DNA from 2 places in the Streptomyces sp. NPDC051740 genome. Region 2 is predicted to be linked to the other one. Evidence: riboswitches for the same ligand, from Rfam matches in the RefSeq annotation. Region 2 holds a riboswitch; the other holds the start of a gene.
What was found. Region 2 has a riboswitch for glycine ahead of gcvT (glycine cleavage system aminomethyltransferase GcvT). Riboswitches for the same ligand answer to the same signal wherever they lie in the genome.
Positions count from the first base shown of each region.

Region 1: it holds a riboswitch for glycine, as region 2 does, so the genes downstream of both, gcvP (aminomethyl-transferring glycine dehydrogenase) here and gcvT (glycine cleavage system aminomethyltransferase GcvT) in region 2, are expected to answer to the same signal.

Region 1 covers NZ_JBITCL010000034.1:3,043-12,648, reverse strand. Annotated here, with positions in the region: gene gcvP (aminomethyl-transferring glycine dehydrogenase) at 1-1,495, opposite strand, end outside; glycine riboswitch at 1,670-1,765, opposite strand; gene ACIA6T_RS33510 (PRC-barrel domain-containing protein) at 1,880-2,254, shown strand; gene ACIA6T_RS33505 (DNA polymerase IV) at 2,265-3,656, opposite strand; gene ACIA6T_RS33500 (MerR family transcriptional regulator) at 3,716-4,399, opposite strand; gene ACIA6T_RS33495 (bifunctional nuclease family protein) at 4,594-5,067, opposite strand; gene ACIA6T_RS33490 (MerR family transcriptional regulator) at 5,152-5,892, opposite strand; gene ACIA6T_RS33485 (FHA domain-containing protein) at 5,930-6,862, opposite strand; gene ACIA6T_RS33480 (DUF881 domain-containing protein) at 6,924-7,859, opposite strand; gene ACIA6T_RS33475 (small basic family protein) at 7,865-8,197, opposite strand; gene ACIA6T_RS33470 (DUF881 domain-containing protein) at 8,194-9,087, opposite strand; gene ACIA6T_RS33465 (sugar phosphate nucleotidyltransferase) at 9,215-9,606, opposite strand, start outside.
Region 2 covers NZ_JBITCL010000006.1:77,737-87,342, forward strand. Annotated here, with positions in the region: gene ACIA6T_RS12295 (DUF6236 family protein) at 1-447, shown strand, start outside; gene ACIA6T_RS12300 (hypothetical protein) at 1,208-1,453, shown strand; gene ACIA6T_RS12305 (DUF397 domain-containing protein) at 1,524-1,733, opposite strand; gene ACIA6T_RS12310 (helix-turn-helix domain-containing protein) at 1,711-2,565, opposite strand; gene ACIA6T_RS12315 (hypothetical protein) at 2,688-2,894, shown strand; gene ACIA6T_RS12320 (ATP-binding protein) at 2,891-3,301, shown strand; gene ACIA6T_RS12325 (L-serine ammonia-lyase) at 3,395-4,762, opposite strand; gene glyA (serine hydroxymethyltransferase) at 4,924-6,183, opposite strand; gene gcvH (glycine cleavage system protein GcvH) at 6,198-6,575, opposite strand; gene gcvT (glycine cleavage system aminomethyltransferase GcvT) at 6,691-7,809, opposite strand; glycine riboswitch at 7,983-8,083, opposite strand; gene ACIA6T_RS12345 (AAA family ATPase) at 8,307-8,975, shown strand; gene ACIA6T_RS12350 (enhanced serine sensitivity protein SseB) at 9,045-9,606, shown strand, end outside.

The DNA of each region.
Region 1 (9,606 bases), on a different contig from region 2:
GGTCGGAGAGCCGGCGCAGGTAGCGCAGCATCGCGGTCTCGGAGCGGTGCTGCTGGAAGACGGGGTGGGTCAGGTACTCGTCGTTGCGCAGCAGGGCGTCCGGCAGCGTGTCCCGCGCGGCCGCGTCCAGGGCCTCGATGTCGCCCTCGACGCCGAAGGCGCCCCACACGGCGGTCAGCCGCTCCCGGGTGGTGGTCTCGTCACAGGCGATCGAGACGTGGTCGGCGTCGACGAGACGCAGGTTGACGCCGTTGTCACGGGCGGCGGCGACGACCTCGGCGGCCCGCCCGGCGACGCGCACGGTCAGCGTGTCGAAGTAGGAGCCGTGCACGATCTCGGCCCCGCCGGCCCGCAGCCCCTCGGCGAGGACGGTGGCGTACCGGTGGGTGCGCCGGGCGATCAGCCGCAGCCCCTCCGGGCCGTGGTAGACCGCGTACATCCCGGCCATGACGGCGAGCAGCACCTGGGCGGTGCAGATGTTGCTGGTGGCCTTCTCGCGGCGGATGTGCTGCTCACGGGTCTGGAGGGCGAGGCGGTAGGCCTTGTGCCCGTCCGCGTCGACGGAGACGCCGACGAGCCGTCCGGGCAGGCTGCGCGCCATCTTCTCCTGCACGGCCATGTAGCCGGCGTGCGGCCCGCCGAAGCCCATCGGCACACCGAAGCGCTGCGTGGTGCCGACCGCGATGTCCGCGCCCAGCTCACCGGGCGACTTCAGCAGCGCGAGGGCGAGCAGATCGGCGGCGACGGTGACGAGCGCGCCGAGCCCGTGCGCCTGGTCGATCACCGGCTTGATGTCGCGTACGGCACCGGAGGCGCCCGGGTACTGGATCAGTACGCCGTTGATCTCGCGCTCGGCGACCTCGGCGGGGATGCCCTCGCTCAGGTCGGCGACGACGACCTCGACGCCGGTCGGCTCGGCACGGGTCTCGATCACGGCGATGGTCTGCGGCAGCGCGTCCGCGTCGACCAGGAACAGGCCCTTCTTGTTCTTGCCCATGCGCCGCGACAGCGCCATCGCCTCGGCGGCGGCGGTGCCCTCGTCGAGCAGCGAGGCGCCCGAGGTCGGCAGGCCGGTCAGCTCGGCGACCACGGTCTGGAAGTTCAGCAGCGCCTCGAGCCGCCCCTGGGAGATCTCCGGCTGGTACGGCGTGTACGCCGTGTACCAGGCGGGGTTCTCCATCACGTTGCGCAGGATGACGGGCGGGGTGAAGGTGCCGTAGTACCCGAGCCCGATCATGGAGCCGAGCACCTCGTTGCGGTCGGCCAGCCCACGCAGCTCGGCCAGCACCTCGGCCTCGCTCCGGGCATCCGGCAGGTCCAGCGCGTCGGCGTTCCTGATGACGTCCGGCACGGCGGCGGCCGTCAGCTCGTCCAGCGAGCCGTAGCCGACCTGCGCGAGCATCTTGGCCCGGGCCTCGTGGTCGGGTCCTATGTGGCGCTGCTCGAAGGGGATTCCCTGTTCGAGCTCGGAGAGCGGAGTGCGAGGGGCGGTCATTGAGGAGGCCTCCTGGTCCGACGACCTTCGAGGGGCACCACGGCGCGGGTGCCCCGACGGCCTCCCCCTCTGTCATCTCAACCTGAGAGCTTCACCGGACGGCCCGAAGGCGCCCGGCTTTCACCGTCGGTGAGAGCGGAAGCCGTCGACACCCGCCCTGCTTTCCAGAGTGACCTCGTCCGTGCGGTACGTGTGCCTGAGAGATTCCGGGGAGGATTTGCTCCTTCGGCGCCTCCGATGGTGTCCGGAGGGCTCTCCCGCACGGGGTCAGCAGCCGTTTGCCAGCGTACCAGCGAGCACCACACCAGAACGTTCGAGTGGCCGTCCAGCCGATTGTGCCGTTCTGTAGTGCTTACGGATGAGTTTGCGACCAGTGGAGGGCCTGTGCAGACCGACATCGATCCGCGCCACCTGATCGGCCGCAAGGCGTTCGACCGCAACGGAACCCGGATCGGCACCATCGACGAGATCTACCTCGACGACGCCACCGGCGTACCGGAGTGGGCGGCGATACGCACCGGCCTGTTCAGCAGGGACGCCTTCGTCCCCCTGGAACCCAGCGACCTCGTCGACGGCGCCCTCCACGTGCCCTTCGAACGCGCCCTCATCAAGGACGCCCCCGACTTCGGCGTGGGCCGCCACCTCTCCCCCGAACAGGAACTCCAGCTCTACCACCACTACGGCCTGGACCTCGCCGCTCCCCCTCCCCTCCCGGACCGCGACTTCGGCAAACTCGCCGGGAACGACAAGCCGGCCTGATCCGCCCCGCTCACCGGCTCTCCGCCCGCGTCCCTCCGCCGGCCCCCGCGCCCTCGTCCTGCCCGGTTCTTCGGGACACCAGCGGCAGCGGTTCCGCCGGTTGCAGGGCCGGGTCGTCGACGCGGAAGGTCTTCACCCGGCCCGGCCCGGAACCGGGTGTCTCGAAGCGCGCCGTGACCCGGCCCAGCCCGCTGCCCTGCACCCATCCGTGCCCGTACACGGCGTGCCGTACGTCGTGCCCCGCCGGCCAGCGCCGCTCGGCGGGCGTCTCCGGCTCCGGCGCGGGCGCGGCCTCGGCCTCCTCGTGCGGGAAGTCGTCGGCGGGGACGCCCGCCGCCTGCGCGAACAGGTCCTCCTGCGTGTAGTCGGCCAGCCCGCTGACCCCGACGCCCAGCAGCCGCACCCCGCCCGTCGTGTCGACCGGGTCCAGCAGCCGCGCGGCCGCCTCCCGCACCACCGCAGGATCGTCCGTGGGGCCCCGTAGCGTCTCGGACCGGGTGAGGGTCGAGAAGTCGTACCGGCGCACCTTCAGCACGATGGTCCGTCCCGACAGGCCCGCCTCCCGCAGCCTGCGCACGCACCGGTCCGCGAGCCGCCGCACCTCCGTCCCGACCCGCACCCGGTCGTGGATGTCCACGTCGTACGTGTCCTCGACCGAGACCGACTTGGTCTCCCGCTCGGCCACCACGGGCCGCTCGTCCCGGGCCAGCGCCATCGCGTACAGCGCGTGACCGTGGGCCTTTCCCAGCAGCCGTACGAGCTCGTCCTCCCCGGCCTCGGCGAGCTCGTCGACCGTGTGGATCCCCGCCCGCCGCAGATGATCACCGGTCGCCGGTCCGACGCCCGGCAGGGTGCGGACCGGCAGCGGCCCCAGCAGGGCCCGCTCCGTGCCCGGCTCGATCAGCACCAGTCCGTCCGGCTTCGCCTGCTCCGAGGCGATCTTCGCCAGCATCTTGGAGGCCGCGAGCCCCACCGACCCGGTGAGTCCCGTGACCGCCCGTATGTCCGCGCGCAGCTTCGCCCCGGCCAGTCGTGCCGACCTCTCGTCCCAGGCCGTGCCGCCGGCCTCCAGGTCCACGAACGCCTCGTCCAGGCTGAGCGGCTCCACCAGCGGTGACAGGGCCCGCAGCAACCCCATCACCTGGTCGCTGACCGACCGGTAGAGAGCGAACCTCGGCACCAGGTACGCGGCGTTCGGCGCGCGTCGCCGGGCCTGTGCCATGGGCATCGCCGAGTGGACGCCGAAGACCCGTGCCTCGTACGAGGCGGTGGCCACCACGCCCCGCGGCCCGAGCCCGCCCACGACGACCGCCTTCCCGCGCAGGCTCGGCTTGGACGCCTGCTCCACCGAGGCGAAGAAGGCGTCCATGTCGAGGTGCAGGATCGTGGGCGCGGATCTCACGTCTCCGATGCTGCCCTACGCCACTGACAACGGCCGCTCCCGGGCGGCCCCGGACGGTCTCAGACCGCCTTGTTCCGCCGCCGCGCCAGCTCGTCCATCGGGTTGTGGCCGACCAGGGTCTCCCCGGTGTCGACGCGCTCCCCGTGCAGCTGGGACAGCGCGCTCTCCACGTCCCGCCACACCACGCCCACGGCGATGCCGAAGACGCCCTGGCCGCCCTGGAGCAGGGCGTGCACCTCGTCGGGCGAGGTGCACTCGTAGACCGTGGCCCCGTCGCTCATCAGCGTCATGCGCTCCAGGTCGCTGAAGCCGCGCTCACGCAGATGCCGGACCGCGGTGCGGATGTTCTGCAGGGAGACGCCCGTGTCCAGGAACCGCTTGACGATCTTCAGCACGACGACGTCGCGGAAGCTGTACAGCCGCTGCGTGCCCGATCCGTGGGCCGGCCGCACGCTCGGTTCGACCAGGCCCGTACGGGCCCAGTAGTCGAGCTGCCGGTAGGTGATGCCGGCGGCGGCGCAGGCCGTGGGCCCCCGGTAGCCGATCTGCTCGGACGCCATGGATGTCGCCCCTCCGCTGCTCGGCACAGCCGTCGGTCGCTGCGGAGCCTGGTCGATCGCGCCGCCGTGCACGGGATGCCCCCCGCTCGGACGGAGCCGGGAGCTCTGGGGAGGGTACGGCCCGCTCGCCCCGAAACCGCGTCCGGGGGCACCCCCAGCCGTACCGTCGCCGCTGCTTCTCACGCCGACCTCCGTCCTTGACCTGCCTCCTCGAAGGTAGGCAGTCACCAAGGGTGCGTCAACGATCGCCACACTCGGCACGCCGAGTGATAATCACCCTAAGAGTGGTTTCCCGTACCTCGTCGCGGGGAAAGGCTAGCCGAATGTCCTCGGCGCGAGCCCCGGCGACCGACCGGGCCGACCGCCTCCGACCGCCCTCACTGGTTGCTGCTTCCGAAGTCCTCCGGCGAGATCTGGTCGAGGAACTCGCGGAACTTCTCCACCTCGTCCTCCTGCTCGTCCGGGATGGCGATCCCGGCGTCGTCGAGCACCGTGTCACTGCCGTAGATCGGCGTACCCGTGCGCAGGGCCAGCGCTATGGCGTCGGAGGGGCGGGCGCTCACCTCGACACCGCTGGCGAACACCAGCTCCGCGTAGAAGACGCCTTCGCGCAGATCGGTGATGCGTACTTCCGTGAGCTCCTGTCCGACGGCTTCCAGCACGTCCTTGAACAGGTCGTGGGTCAGCGGCCGTGCGGGGGCCATGCCCTGCTGGGCGAAGGCGATGGCCGTCGCCTCCCCCGGTCCGATCCAGATGGGGAGGTAGCGGTCGCCGCCCACTTCACGCAACAGCACGATCGGTTGGTTGGAGGGCATCTCGACCCGGACACCTACGACATCGAGCTCGTTCACACAGCAACCCTAGGCCGTGCCCGGGACGTTTGGGTAGTCGGGCAGGGAACGGGTGGCCGATCCGGGCCCCCGCGCCGCTCCGTCTCAGGGCAGCCGTATCCCGAGCGCCGCCTGCACCAGCGCCGCGTGCAGCTTCACCGTGAGCCCCGCCAGCTCCTTCGTACGCGCCTGCGCGTGGGCCCTGGTCTGCGGGTTCCGGTGGCGCTTCAGCGGGGCCACCACCTGGTCCACCAGACCGGCCTCACGGTCGGCGGCGGCCTTCATCGCCCTCAGATGACGCGGCTCGATCCCGAACCGCCCCAGCTCGGTGATGAGCCCGGCGACGGTGACCGACTCGGCGTCGTACATGCCGTCCTCGACCGGGGCGAGCAGCCCGTACGACTCCCACTCGGTGAGCGTCCGCTCGTCGATACCGGCCGCCGCCAGCAGCCGGCCGCGCCCGATACGCGCCGCCGTGGACCCCTCGGCGGGGGGCTCCTGAGCGGTGTCCCCGTCCCCCGGACGGCCCAGCACCGGCAGCTGGACAGCCTCGCCGCGCTCCATGGCGTCGAGGTGCTCACGGATCACCTTGAGCGGCAGGTAGTGATCGCGCTGCATGCGCAGTACATGGCCGAGGCGCTCGACGTCCCCGGCACTGAACTTGCGGTACCCCGACGGGGTCCGCTGCGGCTCGATCAGCCCCTCCGACTCCAGGAAGCGGATCTTGGAGATGGTGACCTCGGGGAACTCCTCGCGCAGCACGCTCAGCACCGTGCCGATGCTCATCAGTCCGGTGCCCGCGGCGGCGGCGCCGTCACCGGCACCGCCGCTCGGTGTCTGAACCATGAACCTTCCCTGGGGTCCCCGGACGGATCCGGGGAGGTCAGTAGCCCCGCTGGCTTGCGTAGAAGACCAGCCGGTACTTGCCGATCTGCACCTCGTCGCCGTTGGACAGGGCGACCTGGTCGATCCGCTCCCGGTTGACGTACGTGCCGTTCAGGCTGCCCACGTCGGCCACCGTGAAGGAGCCGTCCGGGCCGCGCCGGAACTCCACGTGCCGACGGGAGACCGTCACGTCGTCCAGGAAGATGTCGCTCTGCGGGTGACGCCCGGCCGTGGTCAGGTCGCCGTCCAGCAGGAAGCGGCTGCCCGAGTTCGGCCCGCGGCGCACGACCAGGAGCGCGGAACCCATCGGCAGCGCGTCGACGGCCGCCTGCGCCTCGGGAGAGAGCATCGGCGACGGCGTCTGGCCGGTGGCCTCCGCGTCGTAGGCCTCGAGACCGGAGATCGAGATCGTGGACGTCGTCTCCGAGGGGCGCTCCGGGGTGACTCCGGGCCTCAGCGGCGCGCCGCAGTTGGAGCAGAAGCGGCTGTTCTCCGCGTTGCGGTTGCCGCACCTCGTACACACCAGGGCCGACATGGACGGATCCTCCTGCCGCGGCTGCCCCCCGGGGGCATGGGACGCGTACGGGTCGGAGAACCCTCCACCCGTACCTGAGGTCGACGGTTGCCCGAAACCTATGCCGCCCGACTGTGCGGGGTCAACGGACGGCGCGCCCTGACCCACCTGGTCCCGGTACAGCGGACGCTGACCTTCCGCCTCAGGCTGTGCGCGATGACGAGCGGTCGCGTTGTCGCTGCCCTCTCGCCGCGCACTCTTGCCGAACAACTTCGCAAACAACTTCACGGGCGATTCCCCTTGACCGAAACAGACCCGCCCGTGGGGCAGGACGAACCCTGACTGAACACATTGGCCGACCCGGACATCTTCACAACGTCCGCCTCCGCCAGACAGTTTCCACCACGCACCACCCATTCGGTGCGCCGACCCCCCGCAACCTCATGCCCTCGCCGGACGCCCCGCATGCACCCCCGGTTCACTGGGAGGACGACCGAGCGTAGTCAGGCCGCTTCACCACCCGCAAGGCATCCACGACGATCTTGGTCGACCGCTCCACGGTAACGGTGGCCTGTTCCTTTTCGAGAGTCTGCACCACGCCTCCGGGGATGTTGAGCGCCGGCTCGAGGTCCTGCGGCTTGCCGATGACCTTGAAACGATAGGGCGTGGTGATCTTGTTCCCGTCCACGCCGACACCGTTCCCGGAATCCGTCAGATAGGTGCCCGCCACCACCCGCACGTCGTTCACCTGGATCGCCTCGGCACCGGCCGCGCGCAGCTCCTGGATGGCGTCGAGCAGCATGTCCGCCTCGACCGTCCCCTTCGTGTCCTCGATGGTCATCGTGATCCCGGGCCCCTGCGCGGCCACGGTGCCCGCCAGCACGCCGAGCTGTCGTTCCTTCTCGATCGTCTGCTTACGGGCCTCCTCGGCCTGGTCGGAGCTGTTCTCCAGCTCGTCGCGCTGCTTCTCGAGTCCCTGCTTCTCGTCCTCTAGACGCTCTGTGCGGTCGTCTAGTTCATCGAGGATGCGCACAAGATCTTCCTGACGTGCCCCACGCAGCGCGCTGTCACTGTCGCTGTTCGACGCCACCTGGACTGCCAGGCCGAACCCGAGGCCGAACAGCAGCAGGGCGACGATGAGTTGGGCCCGGGTCACCCGCGGCGGCCACAGCCCCTTCACCAGCCGCTGCCGGCCGGTCAGACCGGGTGAGGGCTTCGGAACGTCCCCCTCCGCGGGTGCGGGCGCCCTCGTGGGCGCGGGCGCCCTCGTGGGCGCGGGCGTCCTCGTGGGCGCCCCGGCGGGCACCTCCGCCGGCAGTTCCCTGCGCAGGCCGGCCGCGGGCGAGGCGTCCGGAGCGGGCCTCGGCGGGGACACCGCCGGGCGCGTCGTCTCGTTGTGCTCGTGCTCACTCATCGGCCTCACGCCCGGAACACATGCCGGCGGATCGCCGCGGCGTTGGAGAAGATGCGGATGCCGAGGACCACCACGACGCCCGTCGACAGCTGGGCCCCCACGCCGAGCTTGTCGCCGAGGAACACGATCAGGGCGGCGACGACGACGTTCGACAGGAACGACACCACGAAGACCTTGTCGTCGAAGATGCCGTCGAGCATGGCCCTCAGTCCTCCGAACACGGCGTCGAGCGCCGCGACCACGGCGATCGGCAGGTAAGGCTCGACGACCGCCGGAACCTCGGGCCGGACCAACAGTCCGGCCACGACTCCCACGACGAGGCCCAGTACGGCGATCACGATGTGCCCTTCTCGGTTATCGGCTGTGCGGTACGTACGATCACACTCGGTGCGACGGGCAGCCGGACGTCGTCCTCCACGGAGAGGGCCGTCCGGATCCCGTAGTTCTCCTGCAGGGCATGCAGATACAGCCCGTCAGCGCTGTTCTGGAACCGGTCGCTCAGCTCCCCGCCGTCCCCCACCGCGAGCACCGTGTACGGCGGCACCAGCGGCCTGTTGTCGACCAGTATCGCGTCTCCCGCGGCCCTGATCGCCGACAGGGCGGTCAACCGCTGCCCGTTGATGGAGACGGCCTCGGCGCCGGACTCCCACAGACCGTTGACCACCCGCTGCATGTCGCGGTCACGGACCCGTCCGGTGTCGGAGAAGCCGGAGGTCGACCGCGGACCGTCGCCGCCGCCCCCGCTCGCGTCCTTGGCGTCGTTCACCACGAGCCGCACGCCGGGCCCGTGCACCGCGACGGCGCCGGACAGGATGCCCACCAGCGCGGACCGGTCGCCTCCGCTGTCCCGGAGCGCCTCGCGCTGCCGCGCACTCACGTCCGCGCGCAGTTCGTCGACATCGTCCTCGAGCTTGTCCGCGGCCTCGGTCTCCTGGTCGATCCGGTCGATGAGCTCTTCGCGCTCCTTGGCGACGACGGGAGCCGCGACCCGGGCCTGCGCGGCCCCGACGGTCACGATCAGGGCGGCGAACACCAGGCCGACGGCGAGCCCCAGCTTCGCCCTGAGGGTCTTCGGCATGCCGCCCTCGCCGACGGTCTTCCTCCGCGCGGCGGCCTCGGCGTATCCGTCGTCGAGGCTGTGGTCCATGACGTTGGTGAGCAACGACATGGAGGCGTCCGGGCGCGCGGGCCGCGCGGGTGTGCTCCGAACGGGGGGTTGCTGCGGCATGCCGCACATCGTCGCACGCCGTGACCACTACCTCCGAACGGACCTACCGGCGTGCCGGACAGGCCCCGTTGGGGACACTTGTCCGGCACGCACGCGTACCGCTCGTTCTATCGCCGGCGTCGGCCGCTCACCGGCCCGCGCTGTCCACGACCGCGGACCACTCGTCGAGCAGGGCCTGCGCGGAGGCGTCGTCGGGGCCTTCGGCCCACAGATGGGTGACCGCCTCGGCCGGGTCGGGCAGCACCATCACCCAGCGGCCGTCGGTCTCCACCACCCGCACGCCGTCGGTGGTGTCCACGAACCGGTCTCCGGCCGCCTCCACGACCCGCCGCATCACCAGGCCCTTGACGGCCCACGGGGTCGCCAGGTCCCGCTTGAGCACATGCGCCCGCGGGATGCGTGCGTCGATCTGGCTGAGCGTGAGCTGGGTGCGCGCCACCAGCCCGATGAGCCGCACGAAGGCCGCGGTGCCGTCGTAGACACTGCTGAACTCCGGGACGATGAAGCCGCCCTTGCCGT
Region 2 (9,606 bases):
GACGCCATCGCCCGGACGGCGGCGGACCTGCGCGAGGAACTGGCCGGCATCCGCAGTCCGCAGGCACTGGACCTGTACGTGCGGCAGGCGGTGCACAAGGACTTCGAAGTCGAACTGGTGAAGCTGCGCGAGGCCATGAACGGCGTCGGCCTCCAGACGATCACCACCTCCGTCAGCACCACGTTCGACACCCCCACCTCGGCGGCCCTGGCGAGCGGACTGATCGGCACGGTCGGCGGCACCGTGGCGGGCAGCGCGGCGGGCATCGTGGCCGGCGTCGGCGCGACAGCCGTGGGCATCCTCGGCGGAGCCCGGAGACAGCGCGACGCGGCACTCGCCGCGTCCCCGGTCAGCTTCCTCCTGCGCGTCGAACGCGGGCTGAAACCCACCACCGCGGTGCGCCGGATCGGACGCGCCCTGCGACGGAGCGCCGGCGCGAGCGTGTGACGGGCAGGGAACCGTGTCCGAAGGCCGCTGTCGACTCCTCCGTTTCGAGGCATGACGAACGAGCCGGACGCCGCCGGCTTCTCCTACGGCGAGTGCGAGACGCGTCGGTCTGCCAACGCGACAGGCGGCAGCAGGAGACCGTCGGCCAGGAAGCCCGGCCCGATCATGGCGATGCGGTCCAGGCCGGGCAGTTCCTCACGGCGGTCCGGCGACAGCGCGGCGAAGCCTGCCGCGGCCGGTAGCGCCGGGCCGGTGCCGCCCCTCCGGTGAGCATCTGCGGTCGGCGAGCCGATCAGTGGTACCAAGCCCGCGAGCGCGACAACCAGAGAGATGACGGTGCGGCGGGGGTGATCCGCCGCGTCGTCAGTCCCGGCAGGTGGGCGACCGGGCAGCCCATGTCCCTCGCGACGGCCGGCGGCAGGAGCCCGATGAAGGCCGACTGGTCGACCACGGCCGGCACCGTTCCGTATCAGCGGTCCGTCGATGCCTTCGGATCCGGTGACACCACCCCTCCGGATCATCGGCGGCAGGAGGGGGAACCACGCCGGATCCGCAGGCCGGAGGCCCCGTTGCGGAGTCACGGAAAAGGTAACGGAGGGCTCATGACCCCTCACTCTGTCGAAAAGGGTGAACATCTGGCGGGCAAATGTAACTCGCGCACTCAAATGAGCGGAGCGTGAACACTGGGGACTGAAATGCTCCCGCTTTTCGGAGCGACACACGCCTCCCAGCAGTGTGGTGAGGGATCACGTCCTGCAACGTGGTGCAGGCGGTCAAGGCATTCGTGTTCCGGTACGAAGGCCGCGGCGGCCTCCTCGGCCCAGTCACCCAGTGGCGGTGTGGTGGCCCCGAAGACATCGACTCACCGATCACCGATCTCGGATTCCGGCCACTGGAGCCCGCCGAGGGCATGGACCTCACCGACACCGCTCGGTTCCAGCGCTGGGGGCTCGACGACCCCGACCCGCACGAGAACGACGGGGCGGGAAACTCATCCCGCCCCTGAGCGAGGCACTCGACGCACAGGGGAGACGCGCCCGGACGCAGCGACGCGCCGCACCCATGGCGTGGAGGAGCTACGGCTGGTCTCCGAGGGTCTCGACGAACCGGCTCCAGGCGTCCGCCGGGAACACGAGAGCGGAGCCGCGGGGGTCCTTGGAGTCACGGACGGGGACGAAACCGGGAAGGCCGTCGGCGACTTCGACGCAGTCGGCACCGTCGCTGTTGCTGTAGCTGCTCTTGCGCCAAGCGACGGAGCTCAGATCAGGCTTCCTGCTGGGCTTCATGTCTGTAGGTCCTCGCTGCTTGTTCGACCAGGGCCAGGGACGCGTCCGGGGGCAATGCGACGGCCCTGAGCCGATCGTACGACCTTTGGTACCCCTTCACGGAGGCCGGATAGTCGACAATCTGCCCGTCGTGATTCCCTTCCGTCCACACCACTGGTGGCGCATCTGCGAAAGTCATGATCTTCACCATGCCGTAGATGAGGGGATGCCAGGCCGTGGTGTCCGGCACGATTTGCAGAACGTTCTGTGTGGACCGCATTACGTCGAGAATGTGCTCCAACTGCTCGGCCATCTCCGCAGGTTGCAGTGACGTCTTCCTGATGACCGACTCCCGCATGATTCCCCAGTAGGCCGGTCGGTCCGGGCGGTTCCACAGTTCCGCGCGCGCAATCCGCGCACGGACACGCTCCTCGACCGTCGTGGGCGGAAGGTGCGGTGCCTCGTACCGCAGCAGCCCTCTGAAGTACCCCTCGGTCTGGAGCAGGCCAGGGATGACGCTTGGTGCCCACTCCTCCAGAGTCTCCGCCTGTTTCTCGAGCTCGGGCACATCGGCGAAGTACAGCGGGTGACCGACCCTCCGCGCCCTGGCTGCGTCTTCGCACCGCCGCTGGAAGAACCCGTCCGTACCCAGCCGTTCGTCCACGTACTGGGCGAGATCCACCGGCATCCGCCGCTCGCCCCGCTCGATCTGGCTCAGGAACGAGAGCCCTCGGAAACTCCCTTTCGCCAACTGCTCCAGCGTCAGCCCCGCCTGCTCCCGCTTGTAGCGCAACTCGGCGCCGTAGAAGCAGGGGACGCTCGTCGACGCGTCGGGGTCCTTGCGTGCGGGCACGACCCACCACCTCCGTTTGCCGGTTGCCGTGCGCAACGTGAACGTCTTTCACGGTACGCCGAGTGACGTCACTCTGTGAGCGATCCATCACGGAAAGCACAAGCCGCAGAAAGGCGCCCGGCATGCACCCTCACGACGACACGGAAACCTGCGTCGAACACCTCCGCGCCGCGCTGGAGGCGAACGGCATCACGCTCCCCTCCCTCACCGTGGACCTGCCGACCTTCGCAGGCGCGTACACCGCACCGCCGCTCATCGCGCTCGGCAACTGCAACGCGGCCACCGCCCGCGCCCTGACCGCCGCCCTGCGCAAGGCGGCCGGCGCGTGACCACCGAACGTCCCCTCGTCCTCGACCTGCTCGCCCTCCCCAAAGCCGTCCCGGAGGCCCGCCGCGCCGTACGCGACCACCTGGGCGAGCCCTGCCCCGAACTGCAGCTCTGCGTCAGCGAGCTGCTCGCCAATGTGATCCGCCACCTCGGAGAAGGAACACCGGTGACCCTCCGCCTCACCCGCGCGCCGAACGGCGACAGGCGCCTGGAGGTCACCGACCCGGACCCGCATGCCTGGCTGGTCCTGCGCCACCCGGCCACGGACGACGAGACGGGCCGGGGCCTCCTCCTGCTCGACGCCGTGACGGCGCGCTGGGGTGTGACACAGAACGCGCGGGGCAAGACCGTGTGGTGCGAGCTGTCCGACGGTTTCGGCAGTCACCGTCGACCGAACGGGCACCTCTAGCCAAGAGGAGTGCCGTTGTGGACAGCCGAGGCGGGAGGCCGGCCCCGCCTCGGCGGCGACCGCGTGCGAATGTGCCGGCCGGGGCCCGGCCCCTCAGCACTCGATGATGTTCACCGCGAGCCCGCCCCGGGCCGTCTCCTTGTACTTGACCGACATGTCCGCGCCGGTGTCCTTCATCGTCTTGATGACCTTGTCCAGGGACACCTTGTGCGAGCCGTCGCCGCGCATCGCCATCCGGGCCGCCGTGACCGCCTTCACCGCGGCCATGCCGTTGCGCTCGATGCACGGGATCTGCACCAGGCCGCCGACGGGGTCGCAGGTCAGGCCGAGGTTGTGCTCCATGCCGATCTCTGCGGCGTTCTCCACCTGCTCGGGGGAGCCGCCCAGCACCTCCGCCAGCGCGCCCGCCGCCATCGAGCAGGCGGAGCCGACCTCGCCCTGGCAGCCGACCTCGGCGCCGGAGATGGAGGCGTTCTCCTTGAAGAGCATGCCGATCGCGCCGGCCGCCAGCAGGAAGCGGACCACGCCCTCCTCGTCGGCGCCGGGCACGAAGTTCATGTAGTAGTGCAGGACGGCGGGGATGATCCCGGCCGCGCCGTTCGTCGGCGCGGTGACGACCCGGCCGCCGGCCGCGTTCTCCTCGTTCACGGCCATGGCGTACAGGGTGATCCACTCCATGGCGAGGGCCTGCGGGTCGCCCTCGGAGCGGAGCTTGCGCGCGGTGTTCGCGGCGCGGCGGCGCACCTTCAGGCCGCCCGGCAGGATGCCCTCGCGGGACATGCCCCGGTCCACGCACGCCCGCATCACGCGCCATATCTCCAGCAGCCCCTCGCGGATCTCCTCCTCGCTCCGCCAGGCCCGCTCGTTCTCCAGCATCAGGGCGGAGATGGACAGGCCGGTCTCCCTGGTGAGGCGCAGCAGCTCGTCGCCCGTGCGGAAGGGGTACTTCAGGACCGTGTCGTCCAGCACGATGCGGTCCGCGCCGACCGCGTCCTCGTCCACGACGAAACCGCCGCCGACCGAGTAGTACGTCTTCGTCAGCAGCTCCGTACCGGCGGCGTCGTACGCCCACAGCGTCATGCCGTTGGCGTGGTACGGGAGCGCCTTGCGGCGGTGCAGCACCATGTCGTCGTCGAAGGAGAACGCGATCTCGTGCTCGCCGAGCAGCCGGATCCGGCCACCGTCCTTGATCTTCTCCACCCGCTCGTCGGCCGACTCCACGTCCACCGTGCGCGGCGAGTCGCCCTCCAGGCCCAGCAGCACCGCCTTGGGCGTGCCGTGGCCGTGTCCGGTGGCGCCGAGGGAGCCGTACAGCTCCGCCCGGACCGAGGCGACGGAGCCCAGCAGGTCCTCGTTGCGCAGCCGCCGGGCGAACATCCGGGCCGCCCGCATCGGGCCGACCGTGTGCGAGCTGGACGGGCCGATGCCGATCGAGAAGAGATCGAAGACCGAGATGGCCACGGAAGGACTCCTAAGGGTTCGGCGGACGACGCTGTCCACCGGGAAAGGGTGGTTCAGAAGAGAGGGATCGTTTACGCGGCGGTGCATGGTGCGGGGCACCGCGCCCACCGACCCAGTGTGCGCGATGCCCCTGATGTCCGTACGTATGAAAGCGTACGAAATTACTTCAGACCGGGGTACAACGGGTGCTTCGCGGCGAGTGCCGTCACCCGGGCCCGGAGCGCCTCCACCTCGAAGGACGGCTTCAGCGCCTCGGCGATCACGTCCGCGACCTCGGCGAAGTCCTCGGCGGTGAAGCCGCGGGTGGCCAGGGCGGGCGTACCGATGCGCAGACCCGAGGTGACCATCGGCGGGCGCGGGTCGTTCGGGATCGCGTTGCGGTTGACCGTGATGCCGACCTCGTGGAGGCGGTCCTCGGCCTGCCGGCCGTCCAGCTCCGAGTTCCGCAGGTCGACCAGGACCAGGTGCACGTCCGTGCCGCCGGACAGCACGTCCACGCCCACGGCCTTCACGTCGTCCTCGACCAGGCGCTCGGCCAGGATGCGGGCGCCCTCCAGGGTACGGCGCTGGCGCTCCTTGAAGTCCTCGGTGGCGCACACCTTGAAGGCGACCGCCTTGGCGGCGATCACATGCTCCAGCGGACCGCCCTGCTGACCGGGGAAGACCGCGGAGTTGATCTTCTTGGCCAGCTCGGCCGTGGAGAGGATCACACCGCCGCGCGGGCCGCCGAGGGTCTTGTGGGTGGTCGTCGTCACGACGTGGGCGTGCGGCACCGGGTTCGGGTGCAGACCCGCGGCGACCAGGCCGGCGAAGTGCGCCATGTCGACCATGAGGTACGCGCCGACCTCGTCCGCGATCCGGCGGAACGCGGCGAAGTCGAGCTGACGCGGGTACGCCGACCAGCCGGCCACGATCAGCTTCGGCTTGCTCTCCTTGGCGAGGCGCTCGACCTCGGCCATGTCGACCCGGCCGTCGTCGCCGACGTGGTACGCGACCACGTCGTAGAGCTTGCCGGAAAAGTTGATCTTCATGCCGTGGGTCAGGTGCCCGCCGTGCGCGAGGTTCAGACCCATGATCGTGTCACCGGGCTTGAGCAGCGCGAACATCGCGGCGGCGTTGGCCTGCGCGCCCGAGTGCGGCTGCACGTTGGCGTGCTCGGCGCCGAAGAGCTCCTTGACCCGGTCGATGGCGATCTGCTCGATCACGTCGACGTGCTCACAGCCGCCGTAGTAGCGGCGGCCGGGGTAGCCCTCGGCGTACTTGTTGGTGAGGACCGAGCCCTGGGCCTCCATGACCGCGACCGGGGCGAAGTTCTCCGAGGCGATCATCTCGAGGGTGGACTGCTGGCGGTGCAGCTCGGCGTCGACCGCGGCGGCGACGGCCGGGTCGAGCTCGTGCAGGGGCGTGTTCAGAAGCGACATGCGGTTACGGCTCCTCAGCCCTTGATGAAGGCGTCGTACTCGGCGGCGGTCAGCAGGTCGGCCGGCTCGTCGGTGACGCGCACCTTGAACAGCCAGCCGCCCTCGAAGGGAGCCGAGTTCACCAGCGACGGGTCGTTCACCACGTCCTCGTTGACCTCGGTGATCTCGCCGGTGACCGGGGAGTACAGGTCGCTGACCGACTTGGTCGACTCCAGCTCGCCGCAGGTCTCGCCCGCGGTCACGCCGTCACCGACCTCGGGGAGCTGGACGAAGACCACGTCGCCGAGCGCGTTGGCCGCGTGCTCCGTGATGCCGACCGTCGACACGCCGTCCTCGGCGGCCGACAGCCACTCGTGCTCCTTGCTGTAACGCAGCTGCTGGGGGTTGCTCATGGCCTGGATTCTCCTGTACGCGGGGGACTGCCGATGAATGGGGGGACTGCGGTGCGGCGCCGGTGAGCAGGCACGACGTGCTCACCTCACGCGCGGGAAGTCGTCTGTGACGGTGTCACTTCTGCCGCTTGTAGAACGGCAGCGCCACGACCTCGTACGGCTCGTGGCTGCCGCGGATGTCCACGCCGACACCCTCGGTGCCGGGCGCCGCGTGCGCCGCGTCGACGTACGCCATCGCGATCGGCTTGCCCAGCGTGGGGGAGGGGGCGCCGGAGGTGACCTCGCCGATCACCTCGCCGCCGGCCACGACCGCGTACCCGGCGCGCGGGACCCGGCGGCCCTCGGCGACCAGGCCGACCAGGACGCGCGGCGGCTCGGCGGCGGCGCGCTCCGCGGCCTCGGCGAGCGCCGTACGGCCCACGAAGTCGCCCTCCTTCTCGAACTTCACCACCCGGCCCAGACCGGCGTCGAAGGGCGTGAGGGAGGTGCTCAGCTCATTGCCGTACAGCGGCATGCCGGCCTCCAGGCGGAGCGTGTCCCGGCAGGACAGCCCGCAGGGGACCAGTCCGGCGCCCTCGCCGGCCTTGGTGAGCGCCTGCCACAGCTCCACCGCGTGCTCGGGCCTCACGAACAGCTCGAAGCCGTCCTCGCCGGTGTAGCCGGTGCGGGCGATGAGCGCGGGCACACCGGCGACGGTGCCGGGCAGACCGGCGTAGTACTTCAGGCCGTCCAGGTCGGCGTCGGTGAGCGAGGCGAGGATGCCGGGGGACTCGGGGCCCTGCACGGCCAGCAGCGCGTAGGCGTCGCGGTCGTCGCGGACCTCGGCGTCGAAGCCGGCCGAGCGCTCGACGAGCGCGTCGAGCACCGTCCGGGCGTTGGAGGCGTTGGCGACCACCATGTACTCGGTGTCGCCGAGCCGGTAGACGATCAGGTCGTCCAGGATGCCGCCGTCCTCACGGCAGATCATGGTGTAGCGGGCGCGGCCCGGCTTCACGCCGCCGATGTTGCCGACCAGCGCGAAGTCCAGCAGTTCGGCGGCCCCCGGGCCGGTGACGGTGATCTCACCCATGTGGGAGAGGTCGAAGAGGCCGGCCCTGGTGCGGACGGCGTTGTGCTCGTCGCGCTCGGAGCCGTAGCGCAGGGGCATGTCCCAGCCGGCGAAGTCGGTCATCGTCGCGCCGAGCGAACGGTGCAGGGCGTCGAGCGCGGTCCGGCGGGGTTCGGTACTGCTCATCGGTCGGTCTCCCAAAGGCATGACGGGCGGCGAGGGCGTTTCCTCCCCATCTGTCATCGGAACCTGAGAGGTTCGCCATGACCGCCCACGCAGGGGGCGTCCTGGCTTGCACCTTGGGTGGAGCCACCGGAGCACTGCTGGATGCCCTTCGACGGCCCGCTTTTCAGATGTGCCTCGCCCGCGCGGTAACGGGGCCTGAGAGATTCAAGGGAGGGACTTGCTCCTTCGGCGCCCCGGCGGCAAACAGTGCCGGGGACTCTCCCGCGCGGATTCAAACGGCCGGTATGCAGTTGGCGCGCACATCATTGCACGCATTGCGGGGGCGCGGCAGGGGGACCCTTCCCAGGGGGTGCACAGGGTGTGCGGGCGCCGTCACAGGGGGCTGTGACACGCCTGTTTCAGGAAACGGACGGAAACGACAGACACCCGGCATTACCTTCTCTTTACACTCGGCGGGGATCGGTACTCGTACCCGGCCCCAGGGGAGGACGATCACGGTGAACAGGACCACGGCGTGCGCCACCACCACAGGCGTCGCGCTGCCCCAGCAGTCGGCCGCCCAGGCCCGGGGGGCCCGTGGCGCGCTGCCGGCGCCCGTCGTCCGCGATCTGCGCGCGCGGGCCGGCCGCAGCCCGCGCGCCCTGCTCTTCGGACCCCGGGACCTCGTCGTGGTCACCGGGCTGCCCGGCAGCGGCAAGTCCACGCTGATGCGGCGCACGGTGCGCGGCACCCGCGTCGACTCCCAGGACACCCGGGACCGCTGGGACGGCCGGGTGCCGCGCCTCCTGCCGTACGCGGTCTACCGCCCGCTGGTCCGCCTCGCCCACTACGCCGGGCTGCGCCGCGTGCTGCGGGCCGGCGGGCCGGTCGTCGTGCACGACTGCGGTACACAGGCCTGGGTGCGCCGCTGGCTGGCCCGCGAGGCCCGCCGACGGGGCGCGAGCCTGCATCTGCTGCTGCTCGACGTCACCCCGCACCAGGCCCTGGCCGGCCAGCGCGAACGCGGGCGCGGGGTCTCCCGGTACGCGTTCCTGCGCCACCGCGCGGCGAGCGAGCGGCTGCTGCGCGCGGTGGAGCGGGGCACCCTGCCGGCGGGCGCGGGTTCGGCGGTCCTGATCGACCGGGACGCGGCGGACGCGCTGCGCCGGGTCGGCTTCACGGGCTGACCGGCTCCACGGGCCGGCGGGTAGCCTTTCCAGCCACAGCAGTGGTTCCAGGCAGCAGGCGGTAGGCAGATGGACTTCCCGGCGGACTTCCCGGCACAGACGCACCCCCACCCGCACGGCGGATGGCCCGGCAACGAACTGGAGGAGGTGCTCTCCGCCTCCCTCGGCGTCCCCTCGGCGGGCGGCAGGATCGTCGAGGCGCTGGGCCGCAGCTTCGTCTGGGTCCCGCTGCCGAACGGCGGCGGCCCGGACAGCGGCCCGCTGGACCTGCCCACCATGGAGATCGACGGCCAGGTCCACGTCCCCGTCTTCAGCTCCGAGGAGCAGTTCCGCCAGGTCGTCGGCGCCCACATGTCGTACACCGTCGCGCCCGCCGTGGAGTTCGCCCGCGGCCTGCCGCCGCAGGCCGGCATCGCGGTGAACCCCGGCGGCGTGGTCGGCATCCCGCTGCCGCCGCCGGCCGTCGCCGAGCTGTGCCGGGCCGGACGCACCCCGCTGGACGGCCCGGCGGCCGGCGGCCGGGTCCGGCTGTTCGAGCCCGACTGGCAGGAAGACCCGCTGGACTTCCTCGCCGCCGCCTCGGCGGAGTTCGACGCCCTCGGCGTGGTGACCACCGCCCGCCGCTGCCTCG